DNA from 2 places in the Dehalogenimonas etheniformans genome. Region 1 is predicted to be linked to the other one. Evidence: riboswitches for the same ligand, from Rfam matches in the RefSeq annotation. Region 1 holds a riboswitch; the other holds the start of a gene.
The links. A riboswitch is a leader RNA that binds a small molecule or an ion and turns the genes downstream of it on or off. The one in region 1 is predicted to bind cyclic di-GMP.

Region 1 (7,381 bases):
TTGCCGAGCACCTCGAGGGCCAGGTTGATCTTGGCGGGGGCGATGAGTTTAAACAACGCGTTCCTTGTACGATTGAAGTAGTTTTAACCAGTTGTCAATAGTGAGAGTCTCGGCGCGGCGCTTGGGATCGATGTCGGCTTTTAAGAGCAACTCGGAGCCCCTGGCCTTGTCGAGGTCGAGGCCGCTGGAAATTGCATTGACCAGTTGCTTGCGTCGGGTCGAGAAACCTGCTCTGGCTAGCTTGAAGAAGACTGCCTCGTCATCCATCTGAAGCCGGCGCTTGGGCAGGACATCGATCTTCAATATGGCGGAAGAAACCTTGGGCGGGGGGTAAAAAGCGCCGGCCGAGACGTGGCTCACGATCCTGGGTACCGCGTAGAATTGAATGGCAATGGACAGCAGGCTCATCTCCGGAGGTTTGGCGACGACCTGCCGGGCGACTTCTCTTTGAACCATAACCACGAGACTCTGCGGCTGATGAGGCGATTCGAGGAAATGCCTCAGGACTGGAGAGGTGATGTAATAGGGCAAGTTGGCGACGACCTTATAGCCCGCCCCATTGACCAGGTCCTCGACTTTGGTTTCGAGGATATCACGCTCGACGATCTCGACATTGGACAGGCCCGACATCGTTTCACGGAGCAAGGAAGCCATGCCCCGGTCGAGCTCTACGGCGATGACTTTGCCGGCACGCTCAGCGAGGGCGCGGGTGAGCACCCCCAGGCCGGGGCCGACCTCGACGATGGTATCGGATCGGGAGATATCTGCGGCAGAGACGATCTTGTCCAGTATGCTCCGGTCGATTAAGAAGTTTTGACCAAGGCCCTTCCTGGCGGAAAGATTGTACCTTTCCAACAGGGCGCGGGCCTCGGACATGAGGGATGTCGGCGAGGTCATGGCTTAACGGCCGATCTCCAACCGATCGATCAGACTCTGCGGCAGGCCCGCCCGGGTCATCTTGGCTTGAGTCGCCTCGAGGTTGTAGGGGATACGCCGGAGATGCATCGTTTGAGTATCGACATCGTAGAGGGCATAAGCGGCGCGGAAGTCTCCGTTTCTCGGCTGGCCGACACTGCCGGGGTTGACGATGAACCGCCCTTCGGCGATGGGTCTCGGTTCGCAGGGCCGGAATGGCATGAACCGCACGTTGCCGTCCTGTTCCCGTTTGTACACCGCCGGGACGTGGGTGTGGCCGACGCAGGCGTGGGGAGTTTCCAGTAAGCCGAAGTTATGTTCCGCCTGCTGCACCGTCATCAGGTACTCATCGGCTGGGTGTTCGGGGGTGCCGTGGACCAGGGTGAAGCCGTGACGATGCATCGAGATGGGCAGAGAGGCAAGGTAATCGCGGTCACATTTTCGGAGCTGGCTCATAGTCCACGTCAAAGCGGCGGCGGCTTCGGGGTTGAAGTAATCGGTGGGAAAGAGACCGATGCTGGCGAGGTCATGGTTGCCGGCCACAGCCACCATCGGCAGATCGAGCAGGAGGTCAAGACAGCCACAGGGGTCGGGTCCGTAATTGACCAAATCGCCGAGAAGCCAGAACTCTTCGGCGCCGCCATTCCTATCGATATCGTCGAGGACGACTTTGAGAGCCTCCAGGTTGGCGTGGATGTCGGCGAGCAGAGCGTATTTCATGCTGGCCAAATATTACCATAGTTGGGAGTTCACAGTTATTAGTTTGATGCTCTGTGTTTTGTGTAAAAACGACTGAAACGACTCGTTGATGTTTGGCGTGAAAACGAATGAAACGAATCCTGCCCTCAGCGCACGTTCGCCTCGAGAATCGCAAGAGACGATTGTTTGTACAGGTGTTCTGATAATCACGGGTGATATTATAGCACCGACGTTCTTGTGGCTGTCAAGCGTTTCGTGTCGTTTTTGGGGGAATATTTTTTCGAAAGCTGTCAGCAACCAGACTGCGAGATCAGACCTCACATTATTCGATCGGTGTACTGTTCGGGGATGCTTGCCACGGACTACCAACTGGCAGTCCTCGCAAAGACAGAATGGGGGATAAAGCAATGGGGCAGAACTGAGATTCTTCGCTACGCACAGAAAGACAAACCAAGAAAGACTCTATATTCTTCCGGGATGATTACTATCCCGATTTCATCGAGGACGGGCAGCCTGGATCACTTTGCGGGCTCGCGAGACAGGTTGGGAGCAAAGTCAGAACCGAGATTCTTCGTTGCACTCAGAATGACAGATGGGAAAAAAGAGAGGGAGCCCCGTCGGGGCTCCCTCTCTTTTAACAACTTAGCGGATCTATTTGATGTGGATACCGCCGCGGGGGTCAACCTGGAAGTTGTAGTCGGCGTAACTTGCTACGCCTATCTCGGCTTTATAGGTGACTAAAACTAGCAATTGGGTATAGTTGTCAAACATCTGCCTAATGCTGTCCCAGTCAGATACAAATCCTCCATCGAGAATATTCAGAACCTTGTATTCAGTGACGCCCTTACGAATTCGCTCACCAAGCAAAGAAACCGAATAATCGTTTGATATACCGAGAACCTGGTTGAGGCTCATGAAACCGGACGTAGAGGAACCATCCGAGATGAGAGTGTCATCAACGTATATATTATCGATGAACCACCCCTCAAGAGCAGTAGCCCAGTCGGTCATATACCTGAATCCTACGAGAATATCCTGACCTGCATAGACGCTCAGATCAAAACTCATGTTTATGGTTCCATCTGAAGTACCGGTAAGTCCGGGGAGGTTGGCTATGATATTTGGGTGGGCACTAGGATCATGGTCCGAAATGGTGTAGGAATTAACTAGGCTAGTCCATGTTTGTCCATCGTCGGTCGAAACCTGGACGAAGCCGAAATCCCAAAACTCTTCGATATCATATTCGGTATCAAAAGTCAGGATCCCACCACCTTGGGTTTCAAAAATCGCCCAATTATCGAGAAGATCCCCAGTGCCTCCCCAAAGCTTGCCATCCACCGATGTCCAGGTAATGGGATTGAAAGCGAAACCATTGAACTTAAGGTTAGCAATTTGTTCATAACCCCATACCAGGAGGTAATCAGTTCCCCATGGAGGCGCGCCAGGGCTTGCGAAGGCTTCAGGATTGGGCTTACCAGCGTGGCCGACATTTACCTGGAAGTCAGGGAAGAGATCGAAAGATCCTTTTTGGTACAAGGCTAAACGAAATTGCTGGTAGAATTCATCAAAGGTGTTATCAACAGCCTGTCCTTGGAAGGCTGCGTTGACGCCGGCAATACCGTTGGCCTGTTCGTGGAACAAGGCCTGTGTGAATTCAGTTCCATATTCTTGATTCAACAGGATCTGGAAGAGCGCCGCCTGACCATAATCGGTGAGGATTTCATCATCACCCTGGTCACCCCAGACAACCAGTGAGTTTTCGGGATTGGCGGCAGCGGCATCAAGGTGTCCTTGCAACGAAGGCGTGTAACCGCAGACGATCTCGGCGTATTCCGCCATACCTTCATTGATAAAGGTATCTTCATCTGAGTCGTAGTCATCGTGGAGCAGATGCTGCCACTCATGAGCAAAGACTCCTTCATAAAGATACGGGCGCCATTTTGATTGATCCGGATTTGGATGAGGATTAGGCCCCATACGATTGGCCCAATCATAAGCGTCTATGCTAATGATGTTGCGGTCAAAATAGGTCTCGAACGATGGTGAATAAAAGCCTGCGATGTATATTGGGTAAGTCGAGTCGTAGTAGTTTTCATCCCGGATATTACTGACCAGGACGATATTTCTTCCGGTGGAGTCAAAATAGTAATCTTCGGGTAGACCCAACAGTGATGGTAAGTATGCGTTGCTTCCGTCATGAGCATCGGCGGTACCGAAATATGCGCTCTCTTTTGGCAGGATATTATTATCAAATTGGCCGAGGATGTATGAAATCTGGTCCTGAGTGAGCTCCGGTTTGGCCCTCGAATCTCCCGCCGGCCAGGCAAGGTTTGCTTGTACCCAAACCTGAGTCTTTGAAGAATCGGCAACTAAATCGAAATATGTGGCTTGATATTGACCAGTATAATCGTTGAGAATCAAGAAAATTTTTGTATCCAATACTGTAAGTGCGGAAGCCGTGGCGGAACCTCCACCACTTTGTTGATCATCTTTAACGATCCGATCTGCGGTGGGTTCCCATTGCCTGATCTTAGGCCCAACGTCTGTCGCCTCATAAGTGATCTTGGCGGCAGAAACCGGAATAGACGCGGGAAGCATGAACACCAGGGCGCCGAGGACCAATAGGATACTGACTGGTAACGACATTCTGCGCTTGAACACTAGAACCTCCTCCTTTTTAGTCTATTTAAACGCAAAAACCGACCTGGATCAGGCCGGTTTCACTGTTAGCTCGCTGCCGCCCAAGTGACCATCTACAAGCGGCAGTTCAAAGCTCCTGAAATTACAATTGTAAGCCCCGGAACCAGTCGTTTCAAGATATCCAATCATCATCATAACTCACCAATAGTCACTATTTATGAGGAATGATATCGTTGGGGTATCCGGATTAAAAAAATGAGACGGGCTCCGCGATAACCGCGGAGCCCGTCGTAGGCTATTTCTTTTCCAGGGTCTGGTCGTCGAGGGCGGCACCGGGGGCGTTGGTCTTGACCGATTCGATGCCATTCATCGCGGAGGCCTTGCTCTTGTAACCTTCCGATGTGGCGATGATCTGGCCGTTGGAGGCCATCAGTTTGAACCGGAACTCTCCTGCCTTGTCCTTGTAGAGCTGGAACTTACCTGCCATGGTTTCTCCTTCCGTTTTTCTAGCTAGGTATCCTAGCGTAGCTCTGAAGTACAGTTAGGGCAGCGGGTAGCCTTGATCGGGATGGATGTCGTGCAGTAGGGGCAGTCCTTGGTGGTGGGTGCAGCCGGCGTGGCGGCGGCAGCCTTTTTGGCGGCCTCGCGGGCGGCGATCATATTGAGGGGCTTGACTACCACGAAGAAGATGGCGGCAGCGACGATCAAAAAGCTGATGATGACATTAATAAAAACACCGAAGTTCATAGTGACAGCCCCCGCGGCCTGAGCGGCAGCCAGCGAATCGTACGGTCCAGCGGTGGCGCCCTCTTTGAGGATGGCGTACATGTTGGTGAAGTCGACGCCACCGAGGAGCATACCAATAGGCGGCATCAGGATGTCCTTAACGAAGGAGTTGATTACGGCGCCGAAGGCTGCGCCGATGACAATACCGACGGCCAGATCGACGACATTGCCGCGCATGATAAAGGTCTTGAATTCTTTGAGCATATGCCTCCTTTTGCGTTTATTTTTGTACCTATATTACGACCGGCATGAGCCTAAATCAAGAGGGTTTACGATTATTTTTTTTCACAAATGCCGCCCATGTCCGCAGCTTGAAAAAATCCGGATAAAGCAGGACTACAGCCAGGGCGGCAACGAGCAGGACCAGGTCAACGGCTAGGGCGCCTGCAGGAGTCAGGTAGCCGAAAATCCTCTCCCAAAAGCCGAAACAGTCGCCGCAGTGGGCAAACTTGCCGATGCCCTGGGCGATAGCCCAGACGTTGTTAGCGATAAAACCCAAGGCCAGGACGACCGTCCCCAGAGCGGCCAGGCGAGGCAAGAAGCCTGCCAGGAGCATCGTTCCGAGGATTATCTCTACCCAGGGCACGACGCGGCTGAAAAAGGTCGCCAGCTGTGGAGTATAGAAGGTGCCCATCATTGCCTCGGCGAATTCGGACTGGCCAGGCAGTTTACCGGTACCGGCGAACAACAGGGTAGCACCGACGAAGACGGCGCAAATGATGACGACGATGCCTCTCAGCTTCATAGTTATTTATTGAGTTCAGAATCGATCGCCGAGGTAAAAACATCCAAGGCCTGGACGCCGACGATGCGCGTATCGTTGACGAAAATGGTGGGTAGGTTGTCGATGTTGAGCTGACCGGCGGCTATTGTGTTGTCGGTGACGGCCTGGCGATACTTGCCGCTCTCCAGGCTAGAGTTGAAGGTCCCGGTGTTCAGCCCCAGAGAGACCGCCGCAGCCTCGAGCGCGGACAGGGTGTACGCATCAGCTCCGATGTTGTTCCAGGCGGTCAAAATGCTATCGCGGTATTGAGAGTATTTACCCTGATCGCTAGCGCAAAGCATCGCCTGAGTGGCCAATGAAGAAGCTGGGCCTATGCTGGAGGTATATTTGGTTTCGATGGATACCTGCGGATTACTTCCGTATTTTGTATTTAATTGCGGTTCGATCTCGGTGTAGAGCCGGTAGCAGGCATGGCACTGAGGATCGCTGTATATGACGATTTTGACTTTAACCCCAGGGCTCGGAGATGATGGCGGGGTAGTTGTTTCGGAGTGAGAACAACCAACAGCACCGAGCGTAATAATCAAAAATATAGCGAATACTACCCTGGAAAGTCCTGTCAAAACATCCCTCTCCGAACATGCGAGTTAGCACAATGATAGTCTCAAATAAACGCGGTTTCAAACGAGTTTGACCGAATATCGAAGAGGGAGGCTCTCCCGAGAGCCTCCCTCTTCATTACCACTTTGTTTGGATTACTTCTTGCCGCCTTTAGGTGCTAACAGACCTACCGAGTTGCTGCAATCCGCAAACGGGATGTTTGCAGTATCTTTTGCAGCCCCCGGAGTAGCACGTTGGGTGGGTGGCAGGCTGGGATCGAAGGCTACGTCATCGCCACTATTGTTGTAGGTATCAAGAACCGAATTCAACGTATTGATGGCGGTGATGTCGTCACCATAGAGAATGGCCGCGATTTCAGCCGCGCTGTAACCGGCGGGCAGCGGAGCTCCACCCGGAGTAACGCTGTTCAGGATGGCTGCCAAGGCCTGTTGAGAAGCAATCATCCGAGCCTGACACAGTGCATCGCGTTTTGAGCCGTCTGAGTTCTTGGCATTGTTACCCCAGAACACACCCATCAGGTCATCGATGTTGGTGATCGGGGGGAGCCAACCGAGGTCGATGGAACCAAGATTGTCGTCGGCAACCATGTCACCGGTGTAGGTGTCGAAGATGTACTCGGTGAACCAAAGATGGGTAGCCCAGAAACCTTGAGTTCGGGTGAAGAAGTTGACCTCGACGATAAAGGTGTCAAACTCGCTATCAAAGGAGACATCAGGATCTTCCGGATTGTAGTCGACGGGATTGCCGAGAGGATCGGTTCCGTGACCCCAAACCTCAAAGGTGGTTGTCTCCGAGATAGTGTAGGTAACCTGCCATGTCCATGATTCTCCGGGGTCCATGATATCGTCTGAATTTCCGCCGGAGAAACCTGTGACATCAGACCAATCGTAGCTGTCGAACACTGTTTCTACGCCGCCAACAAGCAACCTAACGTGAATATGAGCGTCGGTAAGCGGAACATCACCGTCATTAGTATCGGTGATGGTCAGTTCGACG
Region 2 (7,381 bases), 370 kb from region 1:
TCATCAATTTACCGCAGGCGTCGCAAGTCACATCCACCTTATTCATTACTTTGCCAGCGGCTTGTTTGCCCTGTGCAGCCATTTCCTTCCCTTTGTCGGCGATTTTTTTAAGATCCATGTCTCCTCCTTTTGTATTCTAGAGCACCATTCAACACAATCATACTCTTTATAAAGTGAAAAACACCGTCCTAAAGGACTAATCATGGTTGTACTTTAGGGCAGAATTCATACATAGTTTATTCATGAATTTAAAGACGGTGCTCCTGACCAGCAATTATCTCTTGCTATGTCGTGATTTCAGGAGTAAGGTTATACAAAATACATAAGACGGGAAAAAAGGAGGGTAAATGCTCAAAGAATTCAAGACGTTCATCATGCGTGGCAATGTCGTCGACCTGGCAGTCGGCATTGTCATCGGCGCAGCCTTCGGCGCCGTCATCAACTCCTTCGTCACGGACATTTTGATGCCGCCGATTGGTATGCTCCTCGGTGGAGTCGACTTCACCAATATGTATGCCATCCTCAAGGAAGGCGCTACCTCCGGGCCGTATGATTCACTGGCCGCCGCCCAGGCTGCGGGCGCCGTCACCATGAATTTCGGTCTATTTATCAACGTCCTTATCAGCTTTATAATCGTCGCCGCGGCTATCTTCTTCGTGGTGGTCAAGCCGCTCAACATGATAGCCGCCAAAGAGGCCGCCAAGAAGGCTGCCGCCGCTACTCCCGCTGCCGCGACCACCAAGGACTGCCCTTACTGTGCTACGACTATTTCGGTCAAGGCTAAAAGATGTCCCAATTGCACCTCGGAACTACGCTAGAATACCTAGCTAGGAAATAACGAGAAGGAGAAAACATGTCAAGCATTGTAGAAATCGAGGGAATCGGTCCAAAATTTGCGGAAAAGTTGAAGGCAATTGGAATTAACACAGTCGAGAAATTGTTAACTTCCGGGGCCTCTGCGAAGGGTAGAAAAGAGCTAGCAGAAAAGACCCAAATCAGTGATGCCTTAATTCTGGAATGGGTCAATCGGGCTGACCTGTTTAGGATAAAAGGAGTAGGTGAGGAATTCAGCGATCTACTTGAAGCTGCTGGCGTCGACACGGTTAAAGAATTGGCCCAACGAAAACCTGAAAATCTCTTGGCAAAACTGGTTGAGGTGAACAAAGAGAAACAGTTAGTACGCCGCTTGCCCTATGCTACCTCGGTAGCTGATTGGGTCAAGCAGGCCAAGGAATTGCCGCGTGTCGTGGAGTATTGATTAAATCCGCGTATAGGAGTCAAATAAGAAATGGCCAAGCAGGAAAAAGACCCGCGAGGGAAAGCAAAAGGAAAGTCCTCCGCACCCGGTCAAATTAAGCAAGCCGGAGAGAAGGCTATTGGCAAAGCCAAAGGTAAAGCTAAGAAAGACTCCGAGTAATCATTCCGTCCTAAGGGGTAGCTTATTCGGCTACCCCTTAGGACGGAAGTGTTTTATTCCCCACCCTCAAGCCTCAGCACGTTGGATTACTCTAGGCTATTGGTGCACCTCGAAGTTGTTTCAAGCAATTCGACAAGTATTTTTTTGTAGGAGAAATAAATGGGGATTCTATCTTGGATTTTTGTAGGTCTTGTAGCAGGTGCTTTAGCCAAATTAATCATGCCTGGCAAGGATCCAGGGAATATTATAGTAACTATACTCATCGGTATCGCTGGTGGTTTGATTGGTGGCTTTATCGGAAATTTGTTGGGAATAGGTTCAGTCACTGGATTTAATCTAACCACCCTATTGTTAGCAACGGGCGGAGCATTACTATTATTATTCGGTTGGAGACAATTGAAAAATAAATAGTTTCCTAAGCGAGTGGTGAAGGATTCGTAATTTAAAGGTGTTGGCGAAGAGGTTAGTGACCTACTTGAAGCTGCAGGCGTCGATATGGTTAAAAAACTAGGCCAACGGAAACCTGAAAATCTCTTGGCAAAACTGGTTGACGCGAACAAAGAGAACAATTGATACGCCGTTTACCCCACGCTACCTCGGTAGCTGATTGGGTTAAGCAAGCCAAAGAATTGCCGCGTGTCGTGGAATATTGATCCCAAGAATTGTTAGAAATGCATCTGTAGATACTAACCACAAAAAGAATCAAGACCCCAAGGTGGAAGGAAAAGCCCTTGCGCCAGAAAGATACAACAATCTGGTGAAAAGGAGAACCGGCAAAGCTCAGAGAGAAGACAAGAACTAACTCCTATCGTACAGTCGTCGGTTAGCCGGAGGGCATCCATCAAAGAGATGCCCTCCTTAAATTTTTAAAATTTCGTTCTGTGCGAATGGTACTCCGTAAATTGACGACCCGTGGAAGCCGCTCGACAATATCTAAGTTTATATTGAAGATGGTTAGATTGCCGTCTAAAGCAAAACTGCAGAATATTGTTATTATCATTAATAATAATTAGCACTATATTCCTACTTATGAACAAAAGTAATCATACTAAGGTAGTATTGTCAATCATCCTGACAAAAATGGATAATTTGAGTTACTAAGTATAAAAGAATAAATAGATGAGGCTGTGAACTGCCACCTTTATCTGGTCACTTGGGTGGTGGGGAGCCAATAGTGAAACCGACATTAGAAGGATCATGTCGGTTATTTTATTTTTAGCACAATCTTTTTAAAGGAACTGATATGTGTGGCATCGTTGGTTACATTGGGAACAAATCCGCTCAGTTTGTACTGCTGAGGGCAATGGAACAGCTGGAATACCGGGGTTATGACTCATCGGGTATTGCAGTACTAGATGATGTAATTAACGTTTATAAGGGTGCTTGCCGGGTCGGCAATCTAAGAAATTCATCTCCCAGGTTTGTGGGTACCGTCGGAATCGGGCATACCCGCTGGGCCACCCACGGAGAACCTTCGAAAGTCAACGCTCATCCCCATCTTGATTGCGGCGGCAAAATTGCTCTGGTCCATAACGGCGTCGTTTCAAACTATCGACCATTGAAGGAGAAGCTGATTGCCGAAGGCCACGTATTTCTTTCGGAGACCGATACTGAGGTCATCCCTCATCTGATAGAAAAGCATTACACAGGAAACCTCGAACAGGCATTGGCGGAAACCATTGTCCAGTTAAAGGGCTCCTATGCGATTGTCGCGATCGCTGAAGGCGAACATAAGCTGGTATTTGCCCGCCAGCAGAGCCCCCTGGTCATCGGCATCGGAGAGAGTGAGATCTTAGTTGCGTCTGACATCCCACCTCTTCTAGAACACACTAACAAGGTGATTTACCTTGAAGACGGTGAAATCGGTGTTGCCGACCAAAATAGCTTGAAAATTTTGAAAAATGGCAAAGAGACAACCAGGGCTATCGTTCCAATTGATTGGTCTGCCGATCAGGTTGAGAAGAATGAATTTGAACATTTCATGCTTAAAGAGATATACGAACAACCTAGGATAATCAACCAGGCTCTTGAGGGTTTTTTCCACCGAACTGCTCCGGTAATCGACGCTGAGTTTATGCGATATAAAAAGGGTAAAGGACTTTTGATTTTCGCCTGTGGCACGTCCTACCATGCAGGTTTAATTGGAAAATATGTTATCGAAGAATTGTTGGACATACCTGTTCGGGTGGAGTTGGCATCAGAGGTCAACCACCGTGAACGCACTATTCCTGTCGCCAATGTCATCGCTATCACCCAATCTGGGGAGACCGCTGACGTTTTGACGTCGCTCAGTAGATTAAAACAAGCGGGCTGCGCCACCTTGGCCATCACTAATGTCAAAGGCAGTTCTGTTACTCAATTGGCCGACAAGGTCACCTACACCCATGCTGGCCCAGAATTCGGTGTGGCTGCCACTAAAACCTTCATCGCCCAACTTATGGAACTTTATCGACTTGCTTTGCTGCAACAGGACACGGAAGAGAACTTGCGCGAGCAACTGATAGTCCGGTTGAGCCAACTTCCGGACTTAGTGCAAAGTGTAATTGACAATCAAGATCAGATAAAAGCCTGTTCGCGCTATTTAACGCGGTTCTCAAATGTCTTTTTTATTGGTCGAGGCATCAATTATCCGGTCGCCCTCGAGGGGGCTCTGAAGCTTAAAGAGATCAGTTATATCCATGCCGAGGGTTATGCCGCGGGTGAACTGAAACACGGTCCGTTCTCTCTGCTGCAACAAGATACCCCTGTGGTCGCCATAGTTAATCGGGACGCCTGTTATGATGCAATGGTTACCAATATAAAAGAAATAAAGTCTCGCAAAGCGCCTGTGATTGCTTTGGTACAGGAGACCGATACTGAAATTCCAGGACTGGTCGATTTCACGATCCGAATCCCAGTCACGCATACTCTCCTATCGCCAATAATTAATACCGTTGCTCTGCAATTATTAGCTTATTTCGCGGCCAAATTCCGTGATTGCCCGATTGATTTCCCGAGAAACTTAGCTAAGAGCGTCACGGTCGAATAAACGATGGATCATCTGGTTTCTATTCTTTCTACCCCGAGAACTCGGATAATTTCTATTACGTTGATTGTTCTTCTTTCGGGTGTAATTTCCTTAGTAGGATGCGCATTAGTTCCTTCAGGTTCGACGAACGGAGAAACTAGTTACAGGACTATCAGATATTCCGATCTGCCTACCGAAGCCAAAACTACCCTGCATCTGATTGACATCCGGGGACCCTTCCCCTTCCCGCAAGACGGTTCCGTGTTCAATAATTTCGAAATGCTACTTCCCAAAAAGGGATCAGGCTATTACCATGAGTACACAGTCATTACTCCGGGATCGAGTGACCGAGGACCGCGAAGGATTGTGATCGGCGCCAACGGAGAATCTTATTATACAGACGACCATTATGCTAGTTTCAGGTTGATTGTGAGATGAACGTGATAGACTTTAATGTGTTATTCAGTTCAACAACAAACTCGGGCCTATACTCGGCGGATACCAAATATGGGAAGTCAGAGATTCGACAGGCAACCGAAAAGTATGGTTTCGAAATGACGTCCCTTAGTTTTGATCGAATCAGCACGAAACTGGGTTTTCTAAGGCGGGTTGCCAAAGTATTTCATTTCCCAGTCTACTTCGGACATAACTGGGACGCCCTCAAAGACAGCCTTACTGATCTTTCGTGGAAACCTGCCAAGGGCTACGTCATTCTAATTACTCACTTTCAATCCCTTAAGAACAAAATGCCTGAGGACTTTGAGGTTATTAAGGAAATTTTTCGATCCAGCGCTTCGTATTGGAAGGATCAAGGTAAACCTTTTTTCGTCATCTTATTGGATGGATGAAGTAAAATCTCCAAAAGCGTTATTAGAACAATCTGACGGATTGTATGGTGGTTGTAACTGGAGGGGTGTCCAGTCCTCGTCAGTTCAGCATATCCAACAACTTAAGACAGGAAGCTGAATTTCTGGCTTAAAATATTTTTTGAAAATGGCACCAAAAACGACACGAGACGCTTGACACTCACGAGAACGCCGGTGCTATAATATCACCCGTGAATATCAGAACACCTGTACAAACAACCGTCTCCCGCGATTCTTGAGGCGAACGCACACTGAGGGCAGGATTCGTTTCATTCGTTTTAGCGCCAAGCATCAACGAGTCGTTTCAATCGTTTTTGCATTCTTCACCGGATGGGGATATGGCACGAGGGACGAATCGGCATTTCGTATTTCGATATTCGAAATCCGGATTTGTGGCAGATTGGTTTTCCTTCGTTTTTGGAAACGAATCCCACGATTGAGCTAAAGCTAAAAATGGATGATTCATTTCTCTATAAAACTTTTCAGCAGAAAAAACGAAAACGAATCTTACCGGCACGAAAAAGGGGAGCGGTTCTTGCGAACCGCTCCCCTTAAACTGCACTCCCTTCAGCTTCCCTCTCCCGCGACTGGTAGAGGGATAGGAGGGCGAGGTTAAGCCGGTACGACCACCGGGTTGTTCTTGGCCACAGTCTCGGGCAAGCCGGCCTTGTTGTCGGAGAAGAGCGGCAGATACTTGGCCGCCAGCCGGAAGACGTAGATGGCACCGGCGATAAGACCCAGGGTGAAGATGAACTCCCACACCGTCGGGAAGTAGCTGCCGGTACGGGCGGGTGCATGAGACAGCACCAGGGTATTGATGCGGTTTAGAAGCATGCCGAAGAAGATGAGGGATGATGCCCACAGCAGTCCGGCTCTGGACTCCCTGACCTTCTTCATGGCGATGAGGATGACCGGCAGGATCATGCCCACGCCGACTTCGGCGATGTATAGCCAGCCGAAGCTATCGAACTTGAAGGCCGAGAAGTGGCCCGACTGGGCGGTATCATAGAACCTGAGGCCAAGGTAGAAGACCAATATCCAGGCGGCGATGGACATGACCTTGGACAGCACGTCTATCCTCAAAGTCAGCTTCCAGGACTTGGCGGTGACGATGGTGAAGATAGTCAGCACCGAAAGACCCAGCGACATGGCGGAGATGACGAAGAGATATCCCATGAGCGGCAGGTGCCACAGCGGCTGCTGGTCCGGGGTGATCAGGAACAGGGCGCCCAAAGACGATTGGTGCAGGAAGGACAAGAGGATGCCGAAGGTGACCAGCGGTACCGCCAGGGCATGATGCACCTTTTCAGATCTCTCAAGTCCGAAGCGGGCGAGGATATTGGGTGAAAATTCGAGATACAGGACGGTCAAGTACATCATGACGCACCAGGCCACTTCGAACATGATGGAGCCAGGCTGCCACATCCACAGGGGGTGAACAATGAGCGGGCTGCGGCCGAGGTCGACGGCAATACCAAGAGCGCCGATGGTGTAGCCCAGGGCGGCGATCAGGATGGCCGGCTTGACCAGGGGACGGAAAGCCTCGATCTTGAAGATGTAGACCAGCGCCGCCAGGACGAAGCCGCCGGCCGCCGAGGCGATGTAGATGCCGACGTCAAAGGCGACCCACAGGCCCCATGGCCAGTTGTCGGAGAGGTTGGTGACGGCACCCAGACCCCAGATCATCTTGGCGGTGAGTACGCCGAGTGCCCCCAGCGCTAGCAGGATCTGGACGACGCCCCAGAAGCTAAAGAGAGGTATGTTCTTGTTGTTCAAATCAAGCCTCCAGACTTTTAGTAGATTGCATAAGAGACACTATGCTACCCGGTATTGGCCGATCACATCGCCGTTAGGTCTGACTAGGTGCACGGCGCAAGCCAGGCACGGATCATAGGCGCGGACAATGCGGACGACTTCGAACGGGTTGGCTTCGTCCTTGACCTTGGCGCCGATCAGTGATTGTTCAATGGGACCGGGCTGGTCCTTGTCATCGCGCGGTGAGCAGTCCCAGGTTGACGGTACGACGCACTGGTAGCGTTCGATCTTCTTGTCCTTGATCGTGATCCAATGGCCAAGAGCGCCGCGGGGTGC

Region 2: it holds a riboswitch for cyclic di-GMP, as region 1 does, so the genes downstream of both, glmS (glutamine--fructose-6-phosphate transaminase (isomerizing)) here and HX448_RS00730 (M6 family metallopeptidase) in region 1, are expected to answer to the same signal.

The regions. Positions count from the first base shown of each region.
Region 1 is NZ_CP058566.2:130,351-137,731, forward strand. It holds gene ispE (4-(cytidine 5'-diphospho)-2-C-methyl-D-erythritol kinase) at 1-56, opposite strand, end outside; gene rsmA (16S rRNA (adenine(1518)-N(6)/adenine(1519)-N(6))-dimethyltransferase RsmA) at 49-897, opposite strand; gene HX448_RS00725 (metallophosphoesterase family protein) at 901-1,635, opposite strand; gene HX448_RS00730 (M6 family metallopeptidase) at 2,266-4,275, opposite strand; cyclic di-GMP riboswitch class II at 4,318-4,400, opposite strand; gene HX448_RS00735 (YegP family protein) at 4,550-4,741, opposite strand; gene mscL (large conductance mechanosensitive channel protein MscL) at 4,774-5,244, opposite strand; gene HX448_RS00745 (DoxX family protein) at 5,300-5,785, opposite strand; gene HX448_RS00750 (DsbA family protein) at 5,788-6,387, opposite strand; gene HX448_RS00755 (hypothetical protein) at 6,520-7,381, opposite strand, start outside.
Region 2 is NZ_CP058566.2:1,827,841-1,835,221, reverse strand. It holds gene HX448_RS09185 (TRASH domain-containing protein) at 1-118, opposite strand, end outside; gene mscL (large conductance mechanosensitive channel protein MscL) at 348-818, shown strand; gene HX448_RS09175 (DUF4332 domain-containing protein) at 854-1,258, shown strand; gene HX448_RS10620 (hypothetical protein) at 1,289-1,417, shown strand; gene HX448_RS09170 (GlsB/YeaQ/YmgE family stress response membrane protein) at 1,577-1,828, shown strand; partial or broken gene HX448_RS10730 (DUF4332 domain-containing protein) at 1,874-1,990, shown strand; cyclic di-GMP riboswitch class II at 2,529-2,612, shown strand; gene glmS (glutamine--fructose-6-phosphate transaminase (isomerizing)) at 2,661-4,445, shown strand; gene HX448_RS09155 (guanyl-specific ribonuclease) at 4,449-4,862, shown strand; gene HX448_RS09150 (barstar family protein) at 4,859-5,272, shown strand; gene nrfD (NrfD/PsrC family molybdoenzyme membrane anchor subunit) at 5,903-7,066, opposite strand; gene HX448_RS09140 (nickel-dependent hydrogenase large subunit) at 7,106-7,381, opposite strand, start outside.